2 regions of the Streptomyces sp. NPDC047130 genome follow, and region 2 is predicted to be linked to the other one. Evidence: riboswitches for the same ligand, from Rfam matches in the RefSeq annotation. Region 2 holds a riboswitch; the other holds the start of a gene.
What was found. A riboswitch is a leader RNA that binds a small molecule or an ion and turns the genes downstream of it on or off. The one in region 2 is predicted to bind S-adenosylmethionine.
Positions count from the first base shown of each region.

Region 1 (5,274 bases), on a different contig from region 2:
GCGGCGGGCGGAGGACCCGGAGGCCGCCTTCGCGGCGCTGCGGGAGCCGCTGGCGGACCTGGCCGCACGGCACGGGCTGATCGTGGAGCCGGGGCGCATGGTGCTGGAGCTGCGGCCGCCGGGGATGGACAAGGGGGTCGCGCTGCGGCGGTACCTGCGGGACGTGGGCGCGGGATCGGTGCTGTACGCCGGGGACGACCTGGGGGACGTTCCCGCGTTCGAGGCGGTCGCGGGGTTGCGGGGGGAGGGGGTGCCGGGGGTGCTGGTCTGCAGCGCGAACGAGGAGGTCCGCGCGCTCGCCGACCGCGCGGACCTGGTCGTCCCCGACCCCGCCGCCGTCGTCCACCTCCTCCACACCCTCGCCGACCACCTCCCCTGACCCCGGCCCGGGCGCGGCGAACGGCTCGCGTCGTCACGCGTGGGCCGACGGCCCTGTACGCACGTGACCCTCCCGGAGGGACCGAGGTCCAGTTCGGTGAGCCGTCACGTGCGTACGCACCGGTCTGCGCCCACCCGCGCGGCCGGCCGCACGCGGGGCGGAGGCGCGGCGGTTCCCCGCCCGGGCGGGGAACCGCCGCCCGGGGCGGGTCAGCGGGTGGTGGTGGTGAGGGCGTGGAGCTGGTCGAGGAACCACTTGGTCGGCGGGGTCGCGGTGGCGGCGGCCACCAACCGCTTCGTCCGCTCCGCCCGCTCCCCCGCCGGCATGGTCAGCCCCTCGTGCAGCGCCCGAGCCGTGGCGTTCACGTCGTAGGGGTGGACCGTGATCGCGTCGTCGCCCATCTCCTCGTGCGCCCCGGCCTCGCGGGAGAGGACCAGCGCGCAGCCGTTCTCGGCGAGCACCGGGACCTCCTTGGCGACCAGGTTCATGCCGTCCCGGATCGGGTTGACCAGCGCCACGTCGGCCAGCCGGTAGGCCGCCAGCGACCGCGCGAAGTCGTCCTTGAGGTTGAGCACGACCGGCGTCCAGTACGGCGTGCCGTACTCCGCGTTGATCTCCGCGGCGACCCGCGCGACCTCCGCCGTGTAGTCGCGGTAGACGGCGAGGTCCTGTCGCGACGGGTAGGCGAAGGCGACGTGGACGACCCGGTCGCACCACTCGGGGTGGTCGTCCAGGAGCTGCCGGAAGGCGTGCAGGCCGCGGACGATGTTCTTGGACAGCTCGGTGCGGTCGACCCGCACGATCGTCCTGCGGAGGTTGCCGTCCGGGTCGTTGCCGATCTCGGCGCGCAGCTCGGCGACCCGCTGGTCGACGTCGGCCCGGTGGCCCCGCTCCCGCAGGAAGTCGGCGTCCGCGCCCAGGCCGTGCACACCGATCCGGGTGTCGCCGACGCCGCCCACCGCGGCGTCGCAGCAGGCGGTGAAGGCGTCGGCCCAGCGCTGGGTGAGGAAGCCCAGCCGGTCGGCGCCCAGCATGCCGCGCAGCACGGACTCCGCGACGTCGTCGGGCAGCAGCCGGAAGTACTCCGGCGGGGCCCACGGGGTGTGCGAGAAGTGCCCGATGCGCAGGTCGGGGCGGAGCTCGCGGAGCATGCCCGGGGCGAGCGTCAGGTGGTAGTCCTGGACCAGCACCGCCGCGCCCTCCGCGGCCTCCTCCGCCAGCGCCTCGGCGAAGGACCGGTTGAACTCCTGGTAGGCGGCCCACCGGAGCCGGAACTCGCTGTCGAACACGGGCTCGAGCGGGGTCTGGTACAGCATGTGGTGCACGAACCAGAGCGTCGAGTTGGCGATGCCGTTGTACGCGGCGTCGTGCGTCTCGGCGGAGATGTCCAGCATCTTGACGCCCGGCTCGGACACCCCGCGGTGGACCGCCTCGCGGTCCCCGTCGCCGAGCGCCGAGCAGACCCACAGCGCGCCGGCGTCCGGGCCGATCGCGGAGAGCCCCGAGACCACGCCCCCGCCGCCGCGGCGTGAGACCAGCGAGCCGTCCTCGGCGACCGAGTACGAGACCGGTCCGCGGTTGGAGGCGACCAGCACCTGGGGGGCGGGGGAAGCAGTGGCGGAAGTTTCGGCGGAACCCATACGCGTCACCTAGCCCGGAGGGGAAAAGTCCAAACGTCGCCGGCCGCGGCGGCGGCGCCCGGGCCGGAGGCGGGGCGCTGCGCCGAACGGGTGAGGTCAGGCCACCTCGCGGGACCGGTACTCGACGATCTCGGTCATCGGCGGCCGTTCCAGCGTGTCCACCGCGTGGGTCCGCGGCGTGAAGCCCTCCTCGGTGCGCTCGAACTGGGTCATCAGGGGCCGGACCATCTGTCCGCGGGCCAGCCGGAGCTGGGCGGTGCGGTAGATGGTGGCGGCCATCCGCCCCAGGGCCTGGCTGTCCTGGTTGCGGTGTTTGCGGACGCCGACGTCGACCTGGGCGAGGGCGTCCAGCCCCACGGTGTGCAGGGCGTCGATCAGCATGGCCAGCTCCACCCCGTAGCCGACGGGGAACGGCAGCCGTTCCAGCAGCGACCGCCGGGCCGCGTACTCGCCGCCCAGGGGCTGCACGAAGCCCGCCAGCTGCGGCCAGTGCAGGTTGATCAGCGGGCGGGCCATCAGCTCGGTGACCCGGCCGCCCTGGCCGGCCTCGGTGCCGAGCGGGCGGTCGTACATCGCCTTGACCAGCGAGATCTGGGGGTCGGTGAGCAGCGGGCCCACCGTGCCCGTGACGAAGTCGGAGGAGAAGTCCCGGAGGTCGGAGTCGATGAAGCACACGATGTCGCCGCCGGTGACCAGCAGCGATCGCCAGAGCACCTCCCCCTTGCCGCGGACGGCGGGGACACGGGGCAGGATGACGTCCCGGTGCACCACCCGGGCGCCCGCGGCGGCGGCCACCTCGGAGGTGCGGTCCGTGGACCCGGAGTCGACGACCACGAGCTCGTCCACGAGGGGAACCTCTTCGATCAGGTCCCTGCGGATCGTGGCGACGATGTCGCCGACCGTGGCCTCTTCGTTGAGCGCCGGCAGCACGACGGAGACCGTCGAGCCGCATTGGCGCTTCGCGGCGAGGATCTGGTGGAGCGGGCGATCGGTCACATGCCAGGAGCGTGTGCCCAGCCAGCTTTCGACTTCTTCCAGCACAGTCAGCGGCTCCTCACTGTGTCCGACCACCTGCCGTACGGCGGGCGGCCCGTCTCGCGTTCCGGACGACTCTCTCAACTGTCCTGGCCTTCGGTTACAGTCTTGAACATCACCGGTGACCACCGCATGTCGGGGGTCGGGTTCGCTCGACTGGTGGATACGGGTCCCCTCGGTGGGGCCCGCTCAAAACAACCGAAGAACAACCGAAGAACAACAGAAGAACGCTCATCCAGAGGGGCAGAGGGATACGGCCCGATGAAGCCCCGGCAACCCTCCAGCCGTGCCCGCGATCACGCGAGGCCCCGGCTAGGGAAGGTGCCAAATCCGTCTCACGGCGAAGACGCCGCTGAGGAAGATGAGGAGAAAGGGCCTCGCCACTCATGGCTGTACAGACCGTCACGACCGCCTCCGCGTCCACGACGACCTCCGCCGCCCCCGTCGATCTCGGCCCCGCGACCGCCCTCTCGTGTCGCGAGTGCGGCCACCGCGTTCCGCTCGGCCCCGTCTTCGCCTGCGAGGAATGTTTCGGGCCCCTCGAGATCGCCTACGACTACTCCTCGTACGAGGCCGAGGAACTCCGCCGCCGCATCGAGGCCGGCCCCGGAAACATCTGGCGTTACGCCCCGCTGCTGCCCGTGCCCGCGGACGTCGCCGAGAAGCCCAACCTGAACCCGGGCTGGACGAAGCTGGTGAAGGCCGACAACCTGGCCCGCGAGCTGGGCGTCACCGGCGGCCTGTACGTGAAGGACGACTCCGGCAACCCGACGCACTCCTTCAAGGACCGCGTGGTCGCCCAGGCCCTCGAGGCGGCCCGCGCCTTCGGTTTCACCACGCTCTCCTGCTCCTCCACCGGCAACCTGGCCGGCGCCGTCGGCGCGGCCGCCGCCCGGGCCGGTTTCCGCTCCTGCGTGTTCATCCCGCACGACCTGGAGCAGGGCAAGGTCGTCATGGCCGCGGTCTACGGCGGCGAGCTCGTCGGCATCGAGGGCAACTACGACGACGTGAACCGTTTCTGCTCCGAACTGATCGGCGACCCGGCCGGCGAGGGCTGGGGCTTCGTCAACGTCAACCTGCGCCCCTACTACGGCGAGGGTTCCAAGACGCTGGCGTTCGAGATCTGCGAGCAGCTCGGCTGGAAGCTGCCGGACCAGCTGGTGATCCCGATCGCCTCCGGCTCGCAGTTCACCAAGATCGACAAGGGGCTGAAGGAGCTGATCCAGCTCGGCCTGGTCGAGGACAAGCCGTACAAGCTCTTCGGCGCGCAGGCCTCCGGCTGCTCCCCGGTCTCGGTCGCCTACAAGGCCGGGCACGACGTGGTCCGCCCGCAGAAGCCGGACACCATCGCCAAGTCGCTGGCCATCGGCAACCCGGCCGACGGTCCGTACGTGCTGGACATCGCCCGCCGCACCGGCGGCGCGGTGGAGGACGTCACGGACGAGGAGGTCGTGGCCGGCATCCGGCTGCTGGCCCGCACCGAGGGCATCTTCGCCGAGACGGCGGGCGGCGTGACCGTCGGCGTCACGCGCAAGCTGATCGAGAACGGGCTGCTGGACCCGTCGCTCACCACCGTCGTCCTCAACACCGGCGACGGCCTCAAGACGCTGGACGCGGTCGCCGACCAGGGCCTGACCGCCACCATCCGCCCCAGCCTCGACTCGTTCCGTGAGGCCGGCCTCGCCTGACCTCCGCCCCGCCAGCCCCGTACCCAGCCTCACCGTGACCGGAGGTCAGACCCCATGAGCGTGACCGTTCGCATCCCGACCATTCTCCGCACCTACACCGGCGGCCAGGCCGAGGTGAGCGCCGAGGGCGCGACCCTGGGCGAGGTCATCGCCGACCTGGAGAAGAACCACACCGGTATCGCCGCCCGCGTCCTCGACGACCAGGGCAAGCTGCGGCGTTTCGTCAACGTCTACGTCAACGACGACGACGTGCGGTTCGAGCAGGGACTGGAGACCGCCACCCCCGAGGGCGGCAGCGTTTCCATCATTCCCGCCGTGGCCGGCGGCGCCTGATCACTTTCGCTTTACCCGCGCTTTCCTAGTCGCCCTCTCCGATCGCCCTCTCCGGTTCATGCCGGCGTCACATACCGCCGACGACCGGGGAGGGCGATTCTGCATGATTGGGCGCGGTACAGTTGGGGTACCCCGCGCCGAACTCCCGCCGGGTGACGATGAGTTCCTGCCGCCGGCCCGACAAGATGCAGCCAAACTC
Region 1 is NZ_JBEYUK010000013.1:68,504-73,777, reverse strand. It holds gene otsB (trehalose-phosphatase) at 1-379, shown strand, start outside; gene ABZ836_RS17525 (trehalose-6-phosphate synthase) at 589-2,019, opposite strand; gene ABZ836_RS17520 (glucosyl-3-phosphoglycerate synthase) at 2,116-3,060, opposite strand; SAM riboswitch class I at 3,283-3,422, shown strand; gene thrC (threonine synthase) at 3,441-4,742, shown strand; gene ABZ836_RS17510 (MoaD/ThiS family protein) at 4,797-5,075, shown strand.
Region 1: it holds a riboswitch for S-adenosylmethionine, as region 2 does, so the genes downstream of both, thrC (threonine synthase) here and ABZ836_RS03210 (aminotransferase class V-fold PLP-dependent enzyme) in region 2, are expected to answer to the same signal.

Region 2 (5,274 bases):
CTCGCTCCCGGACGACCTGCTCTCGGGCACCGGTATCCGCTTCATGCAGGGTGCGATCCTGTCGATCCCGGTGGTCGGCACCTACGTGTCGATGTTCCTGTTCGGCGGGGAGTTCCCCGGCACGGACATCATCGCCAGGTTCTACTCGATCCACATCCTGCTGCTGCCGGGCATCATGCTCGGCCTCGTGGTGGCGCACCTGATCCTGGTCTTCTACCACAAGCACACGCAGTTCGCGGGTCCCGGCCGCACCAACAACAACGTGGTCGGCATGCCGCTGCTGCCGGTGTACATGGCGAAGGCCGGCGGGTTCTTCTTCCTGGTGTTCGGCGTCATCGCGGCGATCTCGGCGATCGCCACGATCAACCCGATCTGGAACATCGGCCCGTACCGTCCGGACCTGGTGTCCACCAACGCGCAGCCCGACTGGTACATGGGCTTCTCCGAGGGCCTGATCCGCATCATGCCGGGCTGGGAGATCAACCTCTGGGGCCACACCCTGGTCCTGGGCGTCTTCATCCCGCTGATGGTCTTCGGCCTGGTCCTGGTCGCGATCGCGGTCTACCCGTTCATCGAGTCCTGGGTCACCGGCGACAAGCGCGAGCACCACATCCTGGACCGCCCGCGCAACGCCCCGACCCGTACCGCGTTCGGCGCGGCCTGGATCGCGCTGTACTTCGTGCTGCTGGTCGGCGGTGGCAACGACCTGTGGGCCACCCACTTCAACCTGTCGATCAACGCGATCACCTGGTTCGTCCGGATCGGCATGTTCGCGGTGCCGGTGCTGGTGTTCATCGCCACCAAGCGCATCTGCCTCGGCCTGCAGCGCCGTGACAAGGAGAAGGTGCTGCACGGTCGCGAGACCGGCATCATCAAGCGCCTGCCGCACGGCGAGTTCATCGAGGTCCACGAGCCGCTCTCCCAGGAGCAGCTGCACACCCTCACCGCGCACGAGCAGTACAAGCCGGCCGAGATCGGCCCGACGGTCGACGAGAACGGTGTCGAGCGCAAGGTGAAGGGCTCGGAGAAGCTCCGCGCCAAGCTGAGCCAGGCGTACTACGGCGAGGGCAACCAGATCGAGAAGCCCACGCTGGAGGAGTTCAAGGAGATCGAGGCCGGCCACGGCCACCACTGAGTGCCCCGGCGCCGAGTGAGGGGGCAGGTCCCCCCGGTCGCCGAATGATCGACTGATCGCCACGGCAGGAGCCCCGTCCGGTCCCCGGACGGGGCTCTTCGCCGTCCCCGGGATCGATAGGGTGGGCAGCGCCCCGCCACCGGGGCCAGCCACACCAGTGCACCCGCGGCCCGTGGCGGGCCGCCGGACCGAGACCGTCAGGAGCGGCATATGAACGCTGTGACCCCCGCTGGAGGCGACACCGCGGCGGGCCGCTCCTGGCCGGCCGTCCTCAACGCCCTGCTGGAGGGCCGCGACCAGAGCGCCGACGACACCGCCTGGGCGATGGACCGCATCATGCGCGGCGAGGCCACCGACGCCCAGATCGCGGGCTTCGCGGTCGCCCTGCGCGCCAAGGGCGAGACGGTCGAGGAGATCACCGGCCTGGTCCGCGCGATGTACGCCCACGCCCGGGTGATCGACGTGCCCGGCCCGGCCGTGGACATCGTCGGCACCGGCGGCGACGGCGCGAAGACCGTCAACATCTCCACCATGGCCGCGATCGTGGTCGCCGGCACCGGGGTGAAGGTGGTCAAGCACGGCAACCGGGCGGCCTCCTCGGCGAGCGGTTCCTCGGACGTGCTGGAGAAGCTGGGCGTCAACCTGGAGCTGACCCCGCAACGGGTCGCCGAGGTGGCGAACGAGGCGGGCATCACCTTCTGCTTCGCGGTGAAGTTCCACCCGGCGCTGCGTCATGTGGCCGCCGCCCGGAGCCAGTTGGGCATCCGCACCACCTTCAACTTCCTGGGCCCGCTGACCAACCCGGCCCGGGTGAAGGCCCAGGCGATCGGGGTCGCCGACCCGCGGATGGCGCCCATCATGGCGGGCGTGTTCGCGGAGGCGGGCAACTCCGCGCTGGTCTTCCGCGGCGAGGACGGCCTCGACGAGCTCACCGTGACCGGGCCCTCGCGGGTCTGGGCGGTGCGCGACGGGCAGGTCCGCGAGGAGCTCTTCGACCCCCGTGACGTCGGGGTCGAGTACGCCCCGCTGGAGGCGCTGCGCGGCGGGGACCCGTCCCACAACGCCGACGTCGCCCGCCGCCTGCTGACCGGGGAGACCGGACCGGTGCGGGACGCCGTCCTGCTGAACGCGGCGGCCGCGCTGGTCGCCCTCGAGCCCGGCGAGGGCACGCTCGCCGGGCGGATCCGGGCCGGCATGGACCGGGCCGCCGAGGCGCTGGACTCCGGCGCCGCCCGCAAGGCGCTCGAGCGGTGGGTGCTGGCGAGCAACTCCTGAGCGTCCCGGGCGGGTCGGCGCGGCCCGCCGTCGACGAGGCGTGGTCCGGATGCCGGACCACGCCTCGTGCGCGTGCGGCGGATGTGGCAGGATGCCGTGCAGGTCATGAGTGACAGCCATCAGGCCCCGGCCGGCTGTCCGGCAACCCTCCGTCCGTGGCGGGGTGCCCCGGGTGAGGACCAGGCCGCAGACAGCAAGGTCTGTGGCAAGCGCGGACCTCTCGCGACGTCAGGGGTCCTGGTCGTCGAGGAGTTCCCCGTGAGCCGACGAATGCGCCGGGCCTGACCGGCGCGAGGGCGGCGCCGCCACGCGTTCCGCCCCGCCGGGCAGGCCGTCGAGCCGAGTCCTTCTTCTTCTCGTCCTCCGTCTTCCGCCCTCTTCCGCGTTCCCGCCCGGGTGATGCGCCGCGGTCCGTCCGCCGCCCCGGGGAGCGCCGACGTGCCCACAGGAGTCCGCCATGCCCGTTTCCACCGCTGCCACTGCCGCCGCCGCCGACAGGAAAGCCCTCGCCCTCGGCGCCGTCCCCGCCCCCGCCTCGCCCGCGCTGCTCGCCGAGCCGCTGCCGGTGCTCGGCCTGGACGTCACCGTGCCGCTCGCCTCCGGCCGCCGGGTGCCCTACGCCGCGCTCGACCAGGCCGCCAGCGCCCCGGTGCTGCGGCAGGTGTGGGACGAGATCGCCGAGTACGCGCCGTACTACGGCAGCGTCCACCGCGGGGCGGGTCACCTGTCCCAGCTCTCCACCGAGCTGTACGAGGACGCCCGGGAGACCGTCGCCCGCTTCCTGGACTGCCGTGCGGACGACCAGGTCGTCTTCACCCGCGCCACCACCGACTCCCTCAACCTGCTCGCCTCCGCCCTCCCGGAGGACTGCCGGGTGTACGTCTTCGAGACCGAGCACCACGCGGCGCTGCTGCCCTGGCGCGGCGCCCGGGTGACCTTCCTCGACGCCCCCGCGAGCCCCGCCGAGGCGGTGTCCCTCCTGACCGACGCCCTCGCCGCGCGGGACGACGACGCGCCCGCGCTGGTCTGCGTCACCGGGGCGTCCAACGTCACCGGGGAACTGTGGCCGGTGCGCGAACTGGCCGACGCCGCACACGCGCACGGGGCGCGGATCGTGCTGGACGCCGCGCAGCTCGCCCCGCACCGGCCGGTGTCGGTGCGGGAACTGGGCGTCGACTGGGTGGCCCTCTCCGGGCACAAGCTGTACGCCCCGTTCGGCGCGGGCGTGCTGGCGGGCCGGTCCGACTGGCTCGACGCCGCCGAGCCGTACCTGGCGGGCGGCGGAGCCAGCCGCAGCGTGGTCCGGCGCCAGGACGGCGGCCTCGACGTCGCGTGGCACACCGGGCCCGCCCGGCACGAGGCCGGCTCGCCCAACGTGGTCGGCGCGCTCGCCCTCGCCGCCGCCTGCCGGGTGCTCACCGAGGCGGACCCCGCGCTGCTCGCCGGCCGCGAGGAGGCGCTGCTCGCCCGGCTGCGGGAAGGGCTGGCCGCCCTGCCGGGGGTGCGGGTGCTGTCGCTGTTCGGCGACGACGCGCCCCGGGTGGGCGTGGTGTCGTTCGTGGTGGACGGCTGGGACAGCGCCGACCTCGCCGAACGCCTGGCCTCCTCGCACGGCATCGGCGTGCGGGCCGGGCTCTTCTGCGCCCACCCGCTGGTGCGCCGCCTCCTCGGCGGCACCCGCGACGCCGCCGCCGAGTGCGGGGGGACCGGCGGCTCCCCGCTGAACGCGGTGCGCGCCAGCTTCGGCGTGGGCACCCCGGTGGAGCACGTGGACCGGCTGCTCGGCGCCCTCGCCGACCTGGCGGGCGGGGACGCGTAACTCTTCTCCCCGGCGGCGCGGGCGTCCCTGCCGGCCCGCCCGCGCCGCCGGGGTCACGCCGCGCGGCGTCCCGCGCCGGCGTTGACCCGGGCGCCCAGCAGCACCATGCGCAGGGCGCGTTCGGTGGCGTCGGCGAGGTACTCGGCGCCCCGGCCCATCGCCTCGCCCAGCGAGACCGGCCCGGGCAGGATCCCGCTGTACGCGTCGATGCCGACGGCCCGCACCTCGTGCGCCCCCTCGCCGAGGGTCCCGGCCAGGGCCAGCACCGGACGCCCGTGCCGCTTCGCGCGCCGCGCCACCTCGGCGGGGATCTTGCCGAACGGCGTCTGCCCGTCCAGCGAGCCCTCGGCGGTCACCACCAGATCGGCGCGGGCCAGCCGCACGTCCAGGCCCAGGGGGTCGAGCAGCACCTCGAACCGGGGCCGCAGCCGGGCGCCCAGGGCGGCGAGGCCCGCGCCCAGGCCGCCCGAGGCACCGGTGCCGGGCGCCGTGCGCAGGTCCACCACCGGGCGCGGGTCCACCGGGTGCGGGTCCACGGCCGTGCGCGGGTCCACGGCCGGGGAGGGCAGCAGGTCGCGGGTCAGGACGCCGGCCCAGTTCTCCAGGCCCGCGGACAGCAGCTCGACCTGGGCCGGCGTGGCGCCCTTCTGCGGCCCGAAGACCCGGGCCACCCCGCGGTCGCCGCACAGCACGTTGTGCGGGTTGCACGCCACCACCAGCTCGGTGTGCCGCAGCCGCGCGTCGAGCCCCGAGGCGTCCACCCGGGCCAGTCGCACCAGCTCGGCCCCGCCGTCGCCGAGTTCACGGCCGTCCCGGTCGAGCAGCCGGACACCGAGCGCGCTCAGCGCCCCGGCCCCGCCGTCCGAGGTGCCGGAGTCGCCGCAGCCGACGAGCACCCGCCGCGCCCCGGCGTCCAGGGCGGCCGCGATCAGTTCGCCCACGCCGCGGGTGGTGGTCGCCCCCGGGTCCCGGGCGTCGCCCGGCACCAGCCGCAGTCCGGCGACCGCCGCCATCTCGACCACGGCCGTGCCGTCCGGCAGCAGCG
Region 2 is NZ_JBEYUK010000002.1:144,358-149,631, reverse strand. It holds gene ABZ836_RS03220 (cytochrome bc complex cytochrome b subunit) at 1-1,135, shown strand, start outside; gene trpD (anthranilate phosphoribosyltransferase) at 1,346-2,410, shown strand; SAM riboswitch class IV at 2,512-2,628, shown strand; gene ABZ836_RS03210 (aminotransferase class V-fold PLP-dependent enzyme) at 2,868-4,229, shown strand; gene ABZ836_RS03205 (glycerate kinase) at 4,283-5,274, opposite strand, start outside.